DNA from 2 places in the Dorea sp. BIOML-A1 genome. Region 2 is predicted to be linked to the other one. Evidence: a T-box and tRNA genes for the amino acid it is inferred to sense, from the RefSeq annotation. Region 2 holds a T-box; the other holds one or more tRNA genes.
The links. A T-box is a leader RNA that pairs with one kind of tRNA and senses whether it is charged. The one in region 2 lies ahead of GT508_RS09320 (valine--tRNA ligase), so its partner is inferred to be a tRNA-Val.
Positions count from the first base shown of each region.

Region 1 (10,555 bases), on a different contig from region 2:
TTGAAAAAGCTTTCTGCCGCCAATCCCCAGCGTATCACTTTGTGCAAGAATCCATGCTGCCACACCTACCGCTGCCATGCAGGCAAGCATCATATACCATGCATCATTCGGCGCTTCATCCCCGAACCAGTACCATTGGTTCAGATATTGTTCAATTCCATTTTTCTTCATTCCATAGATATATGTACGGTTCTTCGGCGTCTTCAATTCGCCGCCGGCGGCATCCTCAACCGTCTCACTCCAGTTATCTATAATCTTTCTGAGAGCAATACTCTGCGTTGTCTTTTCACTGCTCTTTACAACTTTTACATCCAGATCTCCGTGTTCATCATAAGTCAGTACCATACCAAATGCATATTCTTTGAAACTGTCATCTGCCAGACCCTTTCCGGTATTCGCTGTGCTTCGTCCCAGGACTGCCCCTGATCCATCCTCAATCCTGTAATCCAGATATGGATATAACGCTTCATAATCTTCCATCCATACTTCTGCAGCATCACGGATCTCCTCCTGAGACATTTTTGCTTCTCCTGTCTTGGATGATATCTCCTGATTATAAAGGACATAACTGAATTCCAGAAAACTTTCCAGATATTCCCTGTCCGAAAGTGAAGTTGTATAAGTCTTCTGCGCTTCACTGACTGCTTTTCTATATATCGTATGATAATTATATATCATGAAAAACGCTGCTCCAAGTATCGTCACAGCAGCAAGAAAAAGTCCCAGTTTACGCCTGTTTTTCAATTTTGTATCCAACGCCCCACACCACCTTTAAGTATTTTGGTTCTCTTGGATTCAACTCTATCTTTTCGCGGATATTTCTGACGTGCACCATGATCGTATCTGTATTGACCGCACGTTCATTCCATACCCTTTCGTAGATCTCCTCCGCAGAAAATACCCGTCCCGGACTCTTCACCAGAAGCAGCAGGATCTTATACTCAATCGGAGTCATCTTTACCGTTTCACCGTCAATTGTGACTTCTACATTATCCTCATTGATTTCCAGTCCGCCTATCGTATGGATCCTGGAATTTTCGTTCTTATCCTCCAGCCGTTCCATAAACCTGCGGTATCTGCGAAGCTGTGAATTGACTCTGGCAAGCAGTTCCATCGGAGTAAATGGCTTTGTCACATAATCGTCAGCCCCCATATTCAATCCCATGATCTTATCCACTTCTTCTGATTTTGCAGAAAGAAAAATCACCGGGAAATCATACTTCTCCCTGAGTTTTACGACCATAGAGATTCCATCCATTACCGGCATCATGATATCCACGATTGCCAGATGAATATCTTCCCTTTCTATAACATCCAGTCCTTCTGCACCATCAGCCGCCTGAAATACTTCATAGCCCTGACTCTTCAGATATATCTCCACGCCTTCCCTGATTTCCTTGTCGTCTTCTACGACCAGTACATGATTCATCTCCATCACATTTTTCATCCTTTTCCTGATTCCAGCTTTTTCCTCTGTTATTATCATCCTATCCGGTATTTCTTAAGGGTGACTTCAGAAAATTCTAAAGAAAAACAAAAGATTCTTCTTTATACCGTTTCATTCAGATAAATCTGTGACAATGGAATGATCTTATCTAATTCTTCTTTCATTCGATCCGACATGACCGCATCACCGTCCGCACAGATTTCTTCTGCGGTCTTCACACCGAATACAAGGCTCGTAAGCGCCGCTACGGTGAGTGTTCCTTCACTGTTTTCCGGCTTTCCATCCATCAGCATCACTCCCGAAAATTCTGTCCCCGTAATCATGACACATCGGTTATTTTCTTTGATAACCGGATCTGTCACCGTAAAACATGTTCCCATAAATGTTTTGAGTCTCAAAGACATCAGCATCCGTCTGACATCTATGATACGGATCATAATCTTAGGTTTTTCCCCATCTACTTCTTCAGCCTCTGCTGCGATCTTAATATCTGTGACCGCTCCTTCTTTTTTATATATCTTTAACGCCCCTCCGTCACTTGCATATTCTTTGATCAGACGTTCATAATAAGTTGTATTTCTTTTTGCGTAGACCTGATACGACTGCGACAGCCTGCCTTCCATATAAACAGCCATTTTTTCTGCATCTTCCACTGAGGCATCCGTCACATCTGTACCTTCTTCCACTTCCGCTTCCGGATCATAATATGCCCGATTCTGTTCATACACCGTCCGGAAATCAAATGGCAGATAGATGCTCTCCGATGCCGGCATCAGAAATGTAAATGTCTCTCCATCTGCATACATATCATTTAACGCCTGTTTCAACATTCCTGCCATAAAGCCACGTTTCCGATATGATTTTCTCGTTGCAACAGCGACAATATAATTCACGTCTTTTCTGCTGCCGTTTACTGCAAGTTCGTACGGATTCAGATGCAGCATCGCCTGTATCTCCCCGTCTTCTTCTACCACATAAATCTGATTGTCTTTTACTTTTTCTTCGTAATAATAGTCAACAAAGTCTTTGCTGTCTTCTGAAAACACTTCTTCGTACAGTTTTCTTGTATTCAGCTTTTCTCCTGTTTCCAGTTTTCTTATTTTCATTTTGATTTTCCTTCCCAACAAGTTTCTTATCTGTCCTGCGCTTTCATACATCCGCCGCATCCGGCACATCCGCCTTCTGCCGGTCCGACTCTGTAACTGTAATTAGCAATCGTATCCAGACTTGCAATTGCCTGAGAAGAAATACCTTCTCCCGTTCCGGTAAATCCAAGTCCTTCCTCCGTTGTTGCCTTAATGTTCACCTGTTCAACTTCAATGTGCAGTGCTTCTGCCACATTTTTTCTCATCTGTTCAATGTGCGGTGCCATCTTCGGACGCTGTGCGATGATCGTTGCATCGATATTGCCGATCACATATAATTTTTCATCAATTAATTTTCCTACTTCTTCCAGAAGTTTTATGCTGGACGCTCCCTTGTACGCCGGATCGGTATCCGGAAAGTGCTTTCCGATATCTCCAAGCGCCGCCGCCCCAAGAAGTGCATCCATGACCGCATGCAATAATACATCTGCATCCGAATGACCAAGAAGTCCCTTTTCATAAGGGATCTTTACTCCGCCAAGTATCAGATCTCTTCCGTCTACTAATTTATGTACATCATAACCCATACCTACACGCATATATTATTCTCCTTCCTTTGTTTCTGCTTCTTCTGTTTCTGCTTCTTCTGACTGTTCTTCCTTATCTTTTAATTGTCCCATCACACTGTCATCTTGATATTCCTTTTTTATAAGCTTTGAACCATATTTTCCAAGCCAGAAGATTCCTATGATCACAAAAACAACCCCGGCTCCCGCATAAAACACATAATTGTCTGGATGATTCTTCAGCGAATCCACTAAAAGTTTTCCTCCCAGATAAGTTATATACGCCCCTGCAAGCGAACGAATGATCAAACTGCTTCTTGGTACCATATTCCTATCCCTCCTGTTTCTATACATCACATGTAATGTATTATAGACGATTTCGCTTTTCTTGTATACTTCGATATATAAAATTAAACAACAAAAAAAGAACCGGATACTTCCGACTCTCTTGCTGTGTTACGATATATAGAAATGCAGCATACCTGCCACAGGCAGCTTGTTCCGCATACATTGGCACAAAAATAGCGGGAACTGGATTTGAACCAGCGACACCACGGGTATGAACCGTGTGCTCTAGCCAACTGAGCTATCCCGCCATAATCAGTAGCGGGAACTGGATTTGAACCAGCGACACCACGGGTATGAACCGTGTGCTCTAGCCAACTGAGCTATCCCGCCACAACCAATTTTAGAAAATGTATGGGACCAATAGGGCTCGAACCTATGACCCTCTGCTTGTAAGGCAGATGCTCTCCCAGCTGAGCTATGATCCCATATATTTTGTCGTCTCTCTCGAACCGACTTCGTTAGTATAGCATTGGTTTTTTGGAAAGTCAACTGTTTTTTTGATTTTTTCAAATTTTTTCTACAATTTCTTCTATAACCGGAATAAATCAAAATCGCTGTGCGTTAATCTGATTCAAAAAAAGCCCCGCAAACACAAGGCCTGCGGGGCATTTTTGAAAATATTATACGATTCCCTGAGCTGTCATAGCATCTACGACTTTTTCAAATCCTGCAATGTTAGCTCCGGCAACATAGTTACCTTCCATTCCGTAACGTTTTGCAGCATCATCCATGTTGTGGCAGATGTTTACCATGATGTTCTTCAGTTTTGCATCTACTTCTTCGAATGTCCAGCTAAGTCTCTCGCTGTTCTGTGACATCTCAAGTGCAGATGTAGCAACACCACCGGCATTTGCAGCCTTACCAGGTGCAAAGATCACACCATTCTCCTGCAGATACTGTGTTGCTTCTAATGTAGTAGGCATGTTAGCACCTTCGCATACAGCTACGCATCCGTTAGCAACTAACTGTTTTGCATCTTCAAGGTGAAGTTCGTTCTGTGTAGCACATGGAAGAGCAAGGTCAACCTTAACAGACCATACACCGCGTCCTTCATGATATTCTGAATTAGGACGGTAGTTCTTGTACTCTGTCAGTCTTGCACGTTTTACTTCTTTGATTTCTTTTAATGCTGCAACGTCGATTCCGTCCGGATCATATACCCATCCTGTAGAATCACTTGCTGTTACAACTTTCGCTCCAAGCTGCTGAGCTTTCTGGATTGCATAGATTGCAACGTTACCAGCTCCGGAAACTGCAACTGTCATTCCCTTGATGTCTTTTCCGTTGATCTTTAATAATTCTTCTGTTAAGTAGAGAAGTCCATATCCTGTAGCTTCTGTTCTTGCTAAAGATCCGCCGTAGCTTAATCCTTTTCCTGTCAGAACACCTTCATACAGGCCTCTGATTCTCTTGTACTGACCGAACATGTAACCAATCTCTCTTGCACCTGTTCCGATGTCTCCTGCAGGAACATCTGTGTCAGCTCCGATATATTTGCAAAGTTCTGTCATAAAGCTCTGGCAGAATGCCATTACTTCTCTGTCTGATTTTCCCTTAGGATCGAAGTCAGAACCACCTTTACCTCCGCCGATCGGAAGTCCTGTCAGTGAGTTCTTGAAGATCTGCTCAAATCCAAGGAATTTGATGATACCAAGGTTTACAGATGGGTGCAGACGTAATCCTCCTTTGTATGGTCCGATTGCGCTGTTAAACTGTACACGGTATCCTGTATTAACCTGAACCTGTCCTTTATCGTCTACCCATGGAACACGGAATTTGATCTGTCTTTCAGGTTCAACAAGTCTTTCAAGAAGAGCGTCTTTTCTGAATTTCTCCTCGTTAGCCTCTACAACAACTCTTAATGACTCTAATACCTCTTTTACTGCCTGGTGGAATTCTGGCTCTGCAGGATTCTTAGCTACTACTTTCTCTAGTACTTCATCAACATATGACATAGCTTTCTACCTCCTAAATAATATACGTATCCTTTTCAAAGGCATACTTTACTATAAAAAAACAGATGACTTACGCCATCTGTTTTTCCCTGACGCCTTTGTCCTTTACTATTGTAAAGCAAACAAGTGTATCTGGCAAGATATTTTTACAGTTTTTTGTTATTTTTGCAACTTTTTACAAAACCCTTGCAGATTTTGCAAGGGTTTTGTGCTTTTTCTTGTATTTTATTCATTTTTTTGAAACAGAACGCACTCTGAATTGCATTTATCACAATACATAGAATTCTGTTCTTCTCTCTGTCTGTTTCATTATCTGAAGTATTTTACTCCGGATTCGAAGATCTTCATATCCTGTTCTCCGTAAATGTTCATTGCCACACTTCTATTTCTTCTTTCTGAGTGTGCCATCTTGCCAAGTACACGTCCATCCGGGCTTGTAATACCTTCGATTGCACAGTAAGAACCGTTGACATTCCATTCTTCGTCCATCGTGATATTTCCTTCCGGATCACAGTACTGTGTTGCAACCTGGCCATTTGCGAATAACTTGTCCAGCCATTCTTTATTTGCAACAAATCTTCCTTCACCATGAGATGCAGGGTTGGTGTATACTCCGCCAAGTTCTGCTTCTCTGAGCCATGGAGATTTGTTCGTTACTACTTTTGTATAGACCATCTTGGAGATATGGCGGCCGATCGTGTTGTATGTAAGTGTCGGTGAATCCGGCTGCTGTCCTGTAATCTCTCCGCTTGGTACCAGACCAAGCTTGATCAGAGCCTGGAATCCGTTGCAGATACCAAGTGCCAGTCCGTCACGCTCATTCAATAATTTTTCTACCGCTTCTTTCATCTTCGCATTCTTAAATGCTGTTGCGAAGAATTTTGCTGATCCGTCCGGTTCGTCACCTGCACTGAATCCACCTGGGAACATGATGATCTGTGACTGTTCGATCGCTTTTTCAAATACTTCTACAGAATCAACGATATCAGATGCACTCATATTTCTGAATACTTTTGTGATCACCTTTGCTCCTGCTCTTTCGAATGCTTTCGCACTGTCATATTCACAGTTTGTTCCAGGCATTACCGGGATAAATACTGTTGGCTGCGCAATCTTGTGGCTGCAGATATAGATATCTGATGTATCATATAATCCTGTCTCCACCTTCTCGTCCTGTCCTTCCGCTCCGGAATTGGTCGGGAATACCTTTTCCAGCGTCTCTTCCCATGCAGATACTGCCTCTTCTAATGCGATCTTCACATCTTTATATTCGATTGCCGCATTATCTGTCACTTCACCGATCACGGTATAGGTAATTCCAAGTTCAGACACCTTATCTGCAGGTACTTCTGCAATGATATCTCCGAATGCCGGTGCAAATAAATCTCTTGCATCTACATTATGCTCAATCTTCACACCCATGCCGTTACCGAAAGCCATCTTGCTGACTGCTGCCGCGATACCATGTCTGTCTAATGCATAAGCTGCTACGATCTTGCCGCTGTGGATATCTTCAGTAAACTTACCATACTGATCCATAACCTTTCCGTATACAGGAATATCGTAATTATCCGTCTCGATGCGAAGCCATACAAGTTTATCTCCGGCTTTCTTAAGTTCCGGTGAAATAATGTCTTTCTCTTTTGCAATGTCTACTGCGAAAGATACCAGTGTCGGCGGTACGTCAATGTCTTCAAACGTTCCTGACATACTGTCTTTTCCACCAATAGAAGGAAGTCCGTATCCAAGCTGTGCACTGTAAGCACCAAGAAGTGCCGCAAACGGCTGGCTCCATCTGTGTGGATCTTCTGTCATACGACGGAAGTATTCCTGGAATGTGAAACGGATCTTGCTGTAGTCACCGCCTGCTGCTACGATCTTAGCGATAGATTCTGTCACTGCATAGATTGCTCCGTGATATGGACTCCATGTTGACAGATACGGATCGAATCCGTAACTCATCATACTTACAGTATCGCAGTCTCCTGTTAATACCGGAAGTTTTGCCACCATTGCCTGTGTCTCTGTCTTCTGATATTTTCCACCATGCGGCATGAATACAGAAGCTGCTCCGATCGATCCGTCGAACATCTCTACCAGACCTTTCTGTGAGCATACATTCAGGTCTTTTAACATGCCGAGCCATTTTTCTCTTACATCTTTCACATCTTCTCTTACAAGGATACTGTCTTTTCTGTTCGGAATGTCAACTGCTACCGTTGTCTCCTGGTGTGCTCCGTTGGTGTCAAGGAATGCACGTGAAAGATTTACAATCTCTTTTCCTCTCCATGAAAGTACCAGTCTTGGATCTTCTGTTACAACTGCTACTTTTGTTGCCTCCAGGTTCTCTTCGGATGCATATTTCATGAATTCATCTACATCTTTTGGATCTACAACAACTGCCATACGTTCCTGTGATTCAGAGATTGCGATCTCTGTTCCGTCAAGACCGGCATATTTCTTAGGTACTTTATCAAGATCGATCTGAAGTCCGTCTGCAAGTTCTCCGATAGCAACGGATACTCCACCTGCACCGAAGTCGTTACATTTCTTGATCAGCTTGCTGACTTCTTCTCTTCTAAATAATCTCTGGATCTTTCTTTCTGTCGGTGCATTACCTTTCTGCACTTCTGCCCCACATGTTTCGATGGACTCTTCTGTATGTACTTTGGAAGATCCTGTTGCTCCGCCGCAGCCGTCACGTCCGGTACGTCCGCCAAGAAGAATGATGATATCTCCAGGATCCGATGTCTCTCTGATAACCGCACGTCTCGGTGCTGCTCCAAGCACTGCTCCGATCTCCATACGTTTTGCAACATAATTCGGATGATAGATTTCTTTTACCGCTCCGGTTGCCAGGCCGATCTGGTTACCATATGAACTATATCCATGAGCTGCTTCTCTGACCAGTTTCTTCTGTGGAAGCTTTCCTTTTAATGTATCCTTTACAGATACGGTAGGATCAGCGGCTCCTGTCACGCGCATTGCCTGATATACATAAGTACGTCCTGACAATGGATCACGGATAGCTCCTCCAAGGCAGGTAGCAGCACCACCGAATGGCTCGATCTCTGTCGGATGGTTATGTGTCTCGTTCTTAAAGTTTACAAGCCACTCTTCTTCCACTCCGTCTACCTCGATCGGAACAACGATACTGCATGCATTGATCTCATCAGACTCTTCCTGATCCTGTAACTTTCCTTCACGTTTTAATTTTCTCATTGCCATCAGTGCAAGATCCATCAGGCAGACAAACTTATCTTCTCTTCCTTTGAAAATCTCACTGTGGTCAGCGATATACTGTTTATAAGTTGCTTCCATCGGCTCTCTGTAATCACCATCGCCGAACGAAACATCTGTAAGTTCTGTCGAGAATGTTGTATGACGGCAGTGATCTGACCAGTAGGTATCCAGAACACGGATCTCTGTCATAGAAGGATCTCTGTCTTCTTCTGACGCAAAATAATTCTGGATATGCTGGAAATCCTTAAATGTCATGGCAAGTCCGAGAGAATCGTATAATTCTTTCAGTTTGCTTTCTTCCATATCTTTAAATCCGTCAAAGATCTTTACATCTGCCGGCTCATCGAATACAGTAACCAGTGTCTCCGGTTTTTCTTCCTGTGCTTCTCTGGAATCTACAGGGTTAATACAATGCTCTTTGATTGCTTCGAATTCTTCATCCGAAACAGTTCCGTTTCCACCATGGATCACGTAAGTAGTCGCAGTACGGATTACCGGCTGCTCGTCTTCTTTGATAAACTGAATACACTGCACAGCGGAATCTGCTCTTTGATCAAACTGTCCCGGAAGAAATTCTACGGAAAAGATCTTGCTTCCTTCTTCTGCCTGAAATTCTTCTTTATATAATGTATCTACAGGTGGTTCAGAAAAGATGCCGTTACATGCTTTCTCAAATGTCTCATCCGATACGTTTTCCACATCGTAACGGATCAGTACACGGACGCTGTCTACGTCTTTGATTCCAAGATAGCTTCGGATCTCGGTCTTAAGTTCCTTTGCCTGTACATCAAATCCTGATTTTTTCTCCACGTACACTCTTTTTACATTGCTCATAAGTAATCCTCCACAAATGAATTTTTACACATTTTCTATTGTTAGTATAACACAACAATCATTATTTAATACAATTAATATATCTAAACACTTTTATAATTCACACTTATTAATCAACTTTTTTCTCTTCCTTTTTGCAATTATTTTTTCCAAAAAACAATACAATCCATATCAGAAGCAGCACTCCACCAAACACTTCACTGATGCGGATCACCATATCAGAAAAGAATCCTTCCGGCAGCATCCGTATCATATAATCCGTCTCCGGGTCGAATACCCACAGATTATTGGTAAAAAACAGCTTATGAAAAATCGTAAAACACGTTGTAAAATCTACACGGAATGCAATCCCCAGCAGTACGCCTATGACCAGCCAGGCACTCAGTGCGATCGAATATGTTCTGAAATACAGTCTCTTCCAGTCTTCTTCCCGTTTTCTCAGTACCGCCAGTATAACTGTTGCCACAGCCAGACAGATTACTCCGACTTTCATTCCTCCCAGGAAGAGATTCCTGACATCACGCATATGCAGCCGGTCTCTTTCATTAAAGAAATCCTGCTCTCTTCCTTCCACTGTCGTCACAACCGACAGCTCCTCCTCTTTCCCGATCAGATAATTCATCATATGTTCTGTCACATACATGACATGGTCTATGCTCATATCCAGATCTTCCGTTACTTCATAGCGTTGATATTCTTTTTTATAAAACCTGTAATTACTGTCTCCATATACGGCCAGCCATATACTAAATATCAGTGCTGCCATCACTGCACACATCATGGCCGTAACAGATATGATCGTTGTTAGCTTCTTCAAGTCTTTTTCCTCCTGCTTTTCATTATTATAACACTTCTATTTATAAATACGGTTGTAATTTTCTTTCATTTCACTTATAATACAGTTAAGATTCATTAGGAGGACTTATCATGGATATTAACTATGAATTATATAAAGTATTTTACTATGTAGCTTCCACCTTAAGCTTTTCGGAAGCCTCCAAGCAATTGTTCATCTCACAGTCGGCTGTCAGCCAGTCCATCAAGGCACTGGAGAAGAAGCTGGATCAGACCTTATTC
Region 1 is NZ_WWSA01000018.1:5,795-16,349, reverse strand. Features, by position in the region: gene GT508_RS08410 (HAMP domain-containing sensor histidine kinase) at 1-756, opposite strand, end outside; gene GT508_RS08405 (response regulator transcription factor) at 728-1,435, opposite strand; gene GT508_RS08400 (GNAT family N-acetyltransferase) at 1,549-2,553, opposite strand; gene ispF (2-C-methyl-D-erythritol 2,4-cyclodiphosphate synthase) at 2,580-3,131, opposite strand; gene GT508_RS08390 (hypothetical protein) at 3,135-3,425, opposite strand; tRNA gene GT508_RS08385 (tRNA-Met) at 3,621-3,694, opposite strand; tRNA gene GT508_RS08380 (tRNA-Met) at 3,703-3,776, opposite strand; tRNA gene GT508_RS08375 (tRNA-Val) at 3,799-3,871, opposite strand; gene gdhA (NADP-specific glutamate dehydrogenase) at 4,067-5,401, opposite strand; gene GT508_RS08365 (phosphoribosylformylglycinamidine synthase) at 5,711-9,478, opposite strand; gene GT508_RS08360 (TIGR01906 family membrane protein) at 9,588-10,295, opposite strand; gene GT508_RS08355 (LysR family transcriptional regulator) at 10,406-10,555, shown strand, end outside.
Region 1: it has a tRNA-Val gene. The T-box ahead of GT508_RS09320 (valine--tRNA ligase) is inferred to sense a tRNA for this amino acid. The anticodon was not compared.

Region 2 (10,555 bases):
ACGGATTCCCATTACCATATGCCCTTCCGCGATCGGAGGATGATTGTTATAAACGTACTGCTTTCCATACAGGATATCATACTGCAAAAGTTCCAGGTCTGAAAGATAATTCTTCGTTCCTTTTCTCTGCTGATGGTAATTGAACACTGTACCGGAATGAATATCCAGTCTGTTCAGGATCTCTGACATCAGCTGGTAAGCAGGAATATTCTTGTCCTGTTTCTGAAGTCCGACATTATCCCAGATTACATAATTTGTATTATATAAATAACGGCTCTTTAAGTCTTCTGCTTTCAGTCCCATGGTTGGAAGATGATCCCCATAAAATACAACTACAGATGGTTCCTTTCTTGCTTCCACTGCCTTGATCAGATCACCAACAAACTGATCCATCTCATAGACCTGATTCACATAATATTCCCATTTATTTTTTAGTGCTTCATCTTCAATTCCTTCAACCTTGATCTTTGGATTTTCGATCAACTGCGTCTCCGGATAGTTTCCATGTCCCTGGACACTGACAGTGAATACAAAGTCTTCCTGATCTGATGTATCCATGGCTTCCATGATATGCTGTGTCAGGATCTCATCCTTCGCCCAGCCGTTCTCTGTCGTCTGAAGGACATTCATGAACTCCTTACTGGTAAATGTATCAAATCCCATATTGTTAAAGACATTGGCACGGCTATAGAAGTTACCTGTATTATCATGCAATGCATGTGTCCCGTATCCAAGTGCGGCAAGTGCGGTTGCAGCACTCTCTGTCGGATGTTTCTTCGAGTATGTCTTATATGGATATTCTCCCGGTCCGAAGTAACGGAGATTCATTCCTGTCAGTACTTCAAACTCTGTATTTGCCGTACCGGCTCCCACCGACGGTACCTTGAAATATCCGGATGAATAATTCTGGTATAAATTATGCAGGTTTGGACACGCATCTTCAGATGTGGTAAAGAACTCTGCATTTGCCACATCAAAATATGACTCCAGCTGTACTACAATAATATTCGGAAGTTCATCGGAAGAACGGCTTGTTGTGCTCTTATTCAGCTCTTCGTTTTTATTGATCTTTGCCATTTTTTTCTTTGTGTACCCGTTTGGCTCACTGATTCCGGTATTGAACAGACTCGCCGAAAAACAATATGGAAGACCGTAATCTTCATAGGCAAATGCAATATTTCCAAAATACGTAGATACTACTCTTTTGTCTATTGCCGCATTCGTGACAAATGTGTAAAGTATGCAGCACACAACAATTCCCAGCAGCGATGCTACGTGGTGTACCTTTCCTGTATACTGTCCGCCGCGTCTCCACATCGAGACCAGCCAGACCACAAGCGCAGCTGCTCCGATAGCGATCACAACGACTTCAAAGCCATTACAATAGTTATTGATCAGTGCGATTCCGTCTCCTGCGATCTTAAGATCCTGTGCATTAAACGGTGTGACCCTCTTTAGCAGAATATATCCGTTGGCAATTCCGAGGATAATCCACAATGCGCTGATAATGATACGGACAAATATCCTTCGCTTGAACAGATATACAATAGAAAAGGTTACGAAGATCATAAACGTATTGTACAAAAATACCAACGGTGTTCCTGTCATATAGTTCCAGGCAGCAACGAGCGAATGTCTGGAAATTGCTTCTATTGTAAAGTTAATGATGCACGCAAGCAGTGCATGAAATATCAAAGAGAATCGGTTCATGAATGCATAGACCGGCTGCATCTTCTTTGCAAATGCACTGTTACGTCTTGCTTCCAGTATTCTCTCGCGTCGTTCATGTCTGCCTTTCCAGTATGCAATGACATCCTCTTTCTTCAAATTTCTTATTTTGCGGATTTTTCCCTTGATATCCGGTTTCTTTAACTGAAATTTTTTCATATAATCCCCTTTGATATCTAATCCGCAGCTATCCTGTTACTGATAACTGCGGAAATATATGGTTGTCTATAGGTTTTAATATTTATAACTTTCTTCTCTTAAGACTGTTTTGCTTTTAATCCTTCCAGCCTTTCTTTTACCTGAGCCATCATCTGCTGATAAGTTTCCAGTTTTTCTCTTTCTTCCTGAACCTTTGCAGCCGGTGCTTTACTTACAAATTTTTCGTTGTTCAGCATTCCGTTTGAACGTGCAATCTCTTTTGTCAGTCTTTCCTCTTCTTTTGTCAGACGTTCGATCTCCTGTTCAAAATCGATCAGTTCTTCCAGTGGAACATATACCGTTGCATCCGGAACTACAATAGATACTGCGTCTTCCGCAATGCCTTCTGTCGTCTTCTGAAGTACCAGTTTGTTCAATGCTGCCATATTCTGAGCTGCATTACTTAACATTGCAAGTCCTGATCCGAGCTGTTCATCTTCACATACAACATAAGCAGTTGCTTTTCTTGAATTTGGAACATTCATCTCTGCACGTACGTTACGGATACCGCGGATGATCTCTTTGTAGTGTTCAACAATGTTCTCTGCAATTGGGAAGTTCCAGTCTTTTTCATATACCGGCCAGTCAGACATCATCAGTGACTCTTCTTCCGGTACCAATTTGCTGTATATTTCTTCTGTAACGAACGGCATATATGGATGAAGCAGTTTCAATGATTTTTTCAATACTTCTTTTAATGTCCATAATGCATCGTTTGCCCCCTGTGGATCTTCCTCTGCATGATAGATACGGTATTTTGCGATCTCAATGTACCAGTCACAGAACTCATCCCACAAGAAGTCGTATATCTTGGAAAGTGCAATACCAAGTTCGAACTTGTCCATATTTTCTGTTACATCTTTTACAAGGTTGTTGCACTTGGACATGATCCATCTGTCAGCCGGACGGACAGTAAAGTCAGCCGGTTTTTTCAGTTCTTTATCGCCCAGATTCATCATAATAAATCTGGAAGCATTCCATACTTTATTTGCAAAGTTACGGCTTGCTTCTACACGTTCATTATAGAAACGCATATCATTACCAGGTGCATTACCTGTCATTAATGTCATACGAAGTGCATCTGCACCATACTGATCGATGATCTCCAACGGATCGATACCATTTCCAAGGGATTTACTCATCTTGCGTCCCTGTGAGTCACGGACCAGACCATGAATAAATACTGTATGGAACGGTGCTTTTCCAGTATGTGCATATCCTGAGAATACCATACGGATTACCCAGAAGAAGATAATATCATAGCCTGTTACCAGAACATCTGTCGGATAGAAGTAATCCAGATCCTCTGTCTTATCCGGCCATCCGAGTGTTGAGAATGGCCACAGTGCTGAACTGAACCATGTATCCAGTGTATCTTCATCCTGTGTAAAATGTGTGCATCCGCATTTCGGGCATTTCTCCGGTGCGCCGTGTCCAACTACTACTTCACCACACTCGTCGCAGTAATAAGCCGGAATTCTGTGTCCCCACCAGATCTGACGGGAAATACACCAGTCACGGATATTCTCAAGCCAGTGCAGGTAGATCTTATTGAAACGTTCCGGAACGAATCTTAAGTCGCCGTTCTTGATCGCTTCAATCGCCGGTTTTGCAAGGTCTTCCATCTTAACGAACCACTGCTGCTTGATCATTGGCTCTACGGTTGTGTGGCAGCGGTCATGTGTTCCTACATTATGTGAATGTGGAACCACTTTTACCAGGTATCCCTGCTCTTCCAGATCAGCTACCATCGCTTTTCTTGCTTCGTAGCGTTCCATTCCGGCGTATTTTCCACCGTACTGCTCGTTGATCGTTGCATCATCGTTCATGATGTTAATCTCTGGCAGGTTGTGGCGTTTTCCAACTTCGAAGTCGTTCGGGTCATGTGCCGGTGTGATCTTAACCGCACCTGTTCCGAACTCTTTGTCTACATAGTAATCGGCAACGATTGGGATTTCTCTGTCTGTCAGAGGCAATTTACACATCTTTCCTACGATGTCTTTGTATCTTTCATCATCCGGATGAACTGCGATCGCAGTATCTCCAAGCAATGTCTCCGGACGTGTCGTTGCGATCTCCAGATAGTCATCTGTTCCAACGATTGGATACTTGATATGCCAGAAGAATCCGTCCTGCTCCTCATGTTCAACCTCTGCATCAGAAAGAGAAGTCTTACATACCGGACACCAGTTGATGATTCTGGAACCTTTGTAAATATATCCTTCGTTATATAATTTGATGAATACTTCTTCTACCGCCTTGGAACATCCTTCGTCCATTGTAAAACGCTCTCTGTCCCAGTCGCAGGATACACCTAATTTTTTAAGCTGTCCCTCGATCGTTCCGGCATATTCTTCTTTCCACTGCCATGTTCTTTCCAGGAATTTCTCTCTTCCTAATTCTTTCTTGTCAATTCCTTCTTCTTTTAACTGGTTTGTAACCTTAACTTCTGTCGAGATAGCTGCATGGTCTGTTCCCGGAATCCAGAGTGCATTGTATCCCTGCATTCTCTTATAACGGATCAGAATATCCTGCAGTGTATTATCAAGGGCATGTCCCATGTGAAGCTTACCTGTAATGTTCGGTGGCGGCATTACTGTGGTAAATGGTTTCTTACTTCTGTCAACTTCGGCGTGGAAATATTTGTTATCACACCATTTTTCATATAACTTTGCTTCAATCGCTTTGGGATTGTAAGTCTTTTCCAGGTTTTCGCTCATAGTTTCCTCCTCATTTCACACTTTTTTCACATTTTTTTATTACATGAAAAAACCCTTTACATTACGTAAAGGGCGATTGTAGTCGCGGTACCACCTTCATTATACAGGAAAACTCTTTCCCATATATCTCATCTTATTCTTTAACGGGAACGACTCCGGGATGAACTACTACCGTCTTATCATATGTCTCAGGTTCACTCATCCGGCTCCGAAGCTACCTTCCTACGTCTCGTATTCCTTAAGTGTCTCTCAGCCGATGGATCACTCTCTCTGGTATGGACGAACTTACGTGTACTCCTCTTCATCAATGCCTTTACGTATAAACTACTGAATATGATAGCCATCGAATCCCCATTTGTCAAGGATTTTAGGGATTTTTCAGAAACTCTTAAGGAGTTACACCAGACCGAAACATTTCATGATGAAAAGCCATCCCGTTAACGTAAATGCACTGCACATCGTCGTCAGCATAACTACACTTGATGACACGACACCTTCATGTCCCATATTCTTAGCCATGACAAAACTGCTGACCGTGGTTGCTGAACCAAGCATGACTAAGATTGCGATCAGTTTCTCTCTTCGGAATCCGATTACTACCGCAAGCGGCATGAACACTGCTACAAATCCCACTAATTTGATAAATGCGGCGATCACGGTCGGTTTGATCTTGCCAAACGCTTTCTTAATATCAAAGGTTGCTCCCATTGCCATCAGTCCCATCGGTGTTGCTACGCCGCCGATACTGCTGACCGCCTTATGTAAGATCACAGGCATCGGAAGTTTCAGCGCTGACCATAACAGACCTGCTGCAATACCGATGATGATCGGATTCATAATGATACCGGTCAATGTTTTCTTGAGCAGTGCTTTATCCATACCATTTTGTCCCGGTTTGAAAAACGACAGCACAACCACCGCCATAATATTATAAAGTGGTACACTTCCTATGATCATAAGTGGTGCCTGTCCGGAATTACCATAGATATTCTGGATAAATGCGATTCCCAGAAGCGCCGCACTGCTCCGGTAAGCCGCCTGGATAAATTCTCCCCGAATGCTTCTGTCTTTCAACAGGCAGGAGATTCCAATTGCGATCGTGATACTGATCAATGTAATAATAAAACAGAAAATTACGAATTTCGTATCCCACGCTTCCTTTATATCTACGACCGCCAGATCGCCGAATAATAATACCGGCAGTGGTATCCGGAAGACGAATTTGTTCATCTTATTGGCAAACTCTTCGTCCATCCACCCGATCTTATTGAAAAACAGTCCCAATACCATCATTAAGAAAATGGGAACTGTTGCATTTAAACTAAACACCAGATTGTCCATTATACTATATCCTCTCTTGCTTTGAAATCAGAAAATATCTGACTCCTTATTCCAGATATTTTCTGATTTCAAAATATGCTTCATAGAGCTGCTCATACGATGTTCTGCAGTTTGCCGGACTGGTGGATGGTAACCCGATTGCCATAATCCCAGTCTTCGGATAACAGAACTTCTTATATAATTGGAACGCTTTCGTTCCCGTCGTAAAGATTGCTTTGATATCAGCACATTCAAGTATCCTGCTCATATCATTCGGCTGTGGATTGCGGATACTGCTATCATCTGCTCCTTTGATATCACATCCCGCCAACACATCCCATACTGCAATACCATTTCTTAATGCAAATGTAATCTTATCTTCTCTTGTCTCCGGATACGCTTCTCCACAGACATCCGATACAACTTTCCAGAATCTGTTTCTTGGATGGCCGTAGTAGAAGCCGACTTCACGGGATTTCGGAGACGGCATGGTTCCGAGCATCAGGATTTTGGAATGTTCATTGTAGATTGGTTCGAAATTGTGGATGATATGTTGTGTTTCCATGTCTGAATCAGCTCCTATTCTTCAATCTTTAATGCAGCTTTACATGTCTTTTTATAACATGCAATTCCATACTTCAAAATTTTGGATTTTTATCTGTCATCTTTCCAGCTCACGATCAGCCCTGCAAGCAGGAATACCACTCCTGCTCCGGCAGAGATACATCCCATCCAAAGGAATGCCTTCAAATTCACATCAATCGTACGTCCAAGTATTCTGTCCGTCAGTAAGCTGAGTACCTTATTTCCCATAAGTCCGATTCCCGGCGCAAAGACAACACCGCAGATCAGACCTTCTACACCAAGTGAAAAGAGACCTCTGTATCTTGGATAGCCCAGTAGAATCGTCAGAACCGCAAGAATCAGGATTGCTGCTCCCGCTGCCACACGGCACGGCATAGACAATAATATGGTATAAAGCTTTGCAACTTTTCCCTGCACCGTACTGGTATCGTTCATATTATCATACAGGTTTGAAGCATAGCTGTTCAGCACATCCTGCACATCAACCAGTTCTTCTTTCAACTGCTGTTTCATCATTGCCAGCATATCGTCATTTAATTCCGGATTCGTATCCTTAATTTCCTGCATACTGTCATCCAGAATCCGATTCAGTTCTTTTGTTACATCTACGTCTTTGTACGCTTTTCCGCTGGAAAGATCCTCTGTTATCTCGTTCATGACCTTTTGTGTAATTGCCTGTACTTCTCCGTTTTTCTCGATCTTGTTCTGTATCTTTGCGATCCATTCCGTATCATCCGCTCCTGCATAACCGAATACAGCATCCATCATCCGGTGTGAAATTGCAGTATCGACTCCTGCCTGACTGATTGCATCCACCAATACCTTTTTCGCCAGAAAACTTGATCCCAATACCGTTACACTTATGATAAACAACAGTCCGATCAGTACATTTAATATTCTTTTGCCGATTCCCATAATTTGTTTCCTTTCCTTTTTATTTATGCTGCCACACTACATTCCAAAGTTTCCAATGAATTTATTGTCTACTCTTATTAATTAGTATGATATACTATATGGAGATGATTATCAACAACCAGCAATTAAAGGACAACTATAAATGAATACAGATAACCAAAATCAAAAAAGTTTCATTGATAAATTACACAAGGAACATACACTTACCAAAGAAGAATGGATCACACTGATCGAGGGACGCACTCCGGAACTTTCCGAATATCTCTTTTCCCTGGCACGCAAAGAGCGCCACCGCTATTACGGACACGACGTCTACGTGCGCGGACTGATCGAATTTACCAACTATTGTAAAAATGATTGTCTCTACTGCGGCATACGGAAAAGCAATGGAAACGCACACCGGTATCGTCTGTCAGAAGAAGACATCCTGAATTGTTGTAAAGAAGGATATGACCTTGGCTTCCGTACCTTTGTCTTGCAGGGTGGAGAAGACGGATATTATACAGATGAACGTATCATCCATCTGATTCGGATGATCAAAGAGCAATATCCCGACTGCGCCATCACCCTCTCCATCGGTGAAAAATCAAAAGAAAGTTACCAGGCTTACTTCGATGCAGGCGCCGACCGTTATCTTCTGCGTCATGAAACTTATAATCACGAACATTACAGACAGCTTCATCCATCAAACCTTAGTCCCGGCCACAGACAGCAGTGTCTGCGTAACTTAAAGGACATCGGTTATCAGGTCGGCTGCGGCTTCATGGTGGGATCGCCTTATCAGACACCGGAACATCTGGCGGAAGATATGCTTTTCATGAAAGAACTGAATCCACACATGATTGGAATCGGTCCGTTCATCCCACACCATGATACCCCATTTGCCGGAGAAGCTGCGGGAACACTGGAGCTTACCTTATATATGCTTGGTCTGATTCGTCTGATGATTCCAAAGGTTCTGCTTCCGGCCACAACTGCACTTGGAACCATCCATCCGAAAGGACGTGAACTCGGAATCCTTGCCGGAGCCAATGTTGTAATGCCAAATCTCTCACCGACGGAAGTCCGGAAAGATTATCTTCTATATGATAATAAAATCTGTACCGGAGATGAATCCGCCCAGTGCAGACATTGTCTAGAAATGCGGATGAAATCCGTTGGATATCAGGTTGTAACAGACCGTGGAGATTCCCTGAATATTTAATCATTGAAACAATACCGCAGATTTATACAGTTTTAACATTTTTATATGGTCAGCTTTACACATAGCTGTCAGAAAGCGAGGAATACATCATGAGTTTAAACAGCACACCCTCTTCAGAACGTACACATATCGGAATCTTTGGCAGACGTAATGCCGGAAAATCAAGCCTGATCAATGCACTTACCGGACAGAATCTGGCAATCGTATCCGATGTACGCGGAACCACGACCGATCCGGTGTTCAAAGCCATGGAACTACTTCCGCTTGGTCCGGTTGTCATGATTGACACTCCAGGTCTCGATGACACAGGAGAACTCGGAAAACTTCGTATCCAGAAAGCCTATCAGGTCTTGAACAAGACGGATATTGCTGTACTTGTAGTTGATGGAACCACCGGAATCACCCCACAGGACAATGCAATTCTTACACGTATACAGGATAAAAAAATCCCTCTCCTGCTCGTCCTCAATAAAGCTGATCTAGTATCCGAACATGTACACCAGGAAATGATCGTATCCACACACCTGAAATATAAGATTCCTCTGGAAAATATTCTGTGGACCAATACCACAGAACATCTTCATATTCATGAACTGAAGGAACGGCTCGGATCTCTGGTTCCTTCTGAGGATTCTTCCAGATTCATTGTGCGTGATCTTGTAAAACCCGGGGATTTTGTCGTGCTGGTGGTTCCGATCGACTCGGCGGCACCAAAGGGAAGACTGATTCTTCCGCAACAGCAGACGATCCGTGATCTTCTCGATGCCGGTACAACTGCCATTGTGGTAAAAGAGACGGAACTTAAGAGCACTCTGGACTCACTGGGCAAAAAACCTGCGCTTGTGATCACCGACAGTCAGGCATTTAAAGAAGTTGACAAAGATACACCTTCTGATATCCTTTTAACTTCATTTTCTATCCTTTTTGCAAGATACAAGGGAAATCTGGAAACCGTTGTCAGAGGCGCACGTGCATTAGACACTCTAGAAGACGGAGATACCATTCTGATCAGCGAAGGCTGCACCCACCATCGTCAGTGTGACGATATCGGTACTGTCAAACTGCCTCGCTGGGTATGCGAATATACCGGAAAAGACGTGTCCTTTGAATTTACCAGCGGAACCGAATTTCCTCTGGATCTGACCCGATATAAGATGATCATCCATTGTGGTGGATGTATGCTGAACGAGCGTGAGATGAAATACCGCCTGAAATGTGCCGATGATGCAGATATCCCGATCACAAATTATGGCACTGCGATTGCATACATGAAGGGAATTCTGGAACGGAGTATCGAGATATTCCCACAATTACGAAAATAAACGAACGCTTTATATATAAAGGAGATTTTTATGCAGATCAGAAAAGCGACAATGAATGACCTCCCGGATATCCTTGCAATCTATGCCTATGCCCGGGAATATATGAAAGAACATGGAAACCCTGACCAGTGGAAGGACAACTATCCTCCGTTAGAACTGACTACACAGGACATCCGTTCCGGCTGCTTACATGTCTGTATCATCCGGGCAAATGACCGGGAACAGATTGGCGGTGTATTCTATTTTCATCCGGAAGAAGATCCCGATTATCTGAATATTGACGGTTCCTGGTTGAATTCCTGCCCTTATGCCGTTGTTCACAGAGTTGCCACAGCACCGGACACGAAAGGCATTGCCACCTTCTGCCTGAACTGGGCTTATGAACAGTTTCCGAATATTAAGATTGATACACACGATGATAATATCCCGATGCAGCATCTGCTCGCCAAATTAGGCTTCACATGCTGTGGGCATACTACATTGAAAAGCGGTGATAGCCGCCTGATCTATCAGAAAGCTGAATAAACTCAGCAGAGCAGCAGTTACACAGGGATAATTTTTTT
Region 2 is NZ_WWSA01000021.1:27,864-38,418, forward strand. Features, by position in the region: gene GT508_RS09315 (LTA synthase family protein) at 1-1,887, opposite strand, end outside; gene GT508_RS09320 (valine--tRNA ligase) at 1,986-4,646, opposite strand; T-box leader at 4,712-4,963, opposite strand; gene GT508_RS09325 (AEC family transporter) at 5,043-5,987, opposite strand; gene GT508_RS09330 (DNA-deoxyinosine glycosylase) at 6,034-6,531, opposite strand; gene GT508_RS09335 (hypothetical protein) at 6,621-7,466, opposite strand; gene hydE ([FeFe] hydrogenase H-cluster radical SAM maturase HydE) at 7,609-8,670, shown strand; gene hydF ([FeFe] hydrogenase H-cluster maturation GTPase HydF) at 8,760-9,992, shown strand; gene GT508_RS09350 (GNAT family N-acetyltransferase) at 10,023-10,517, shown strand.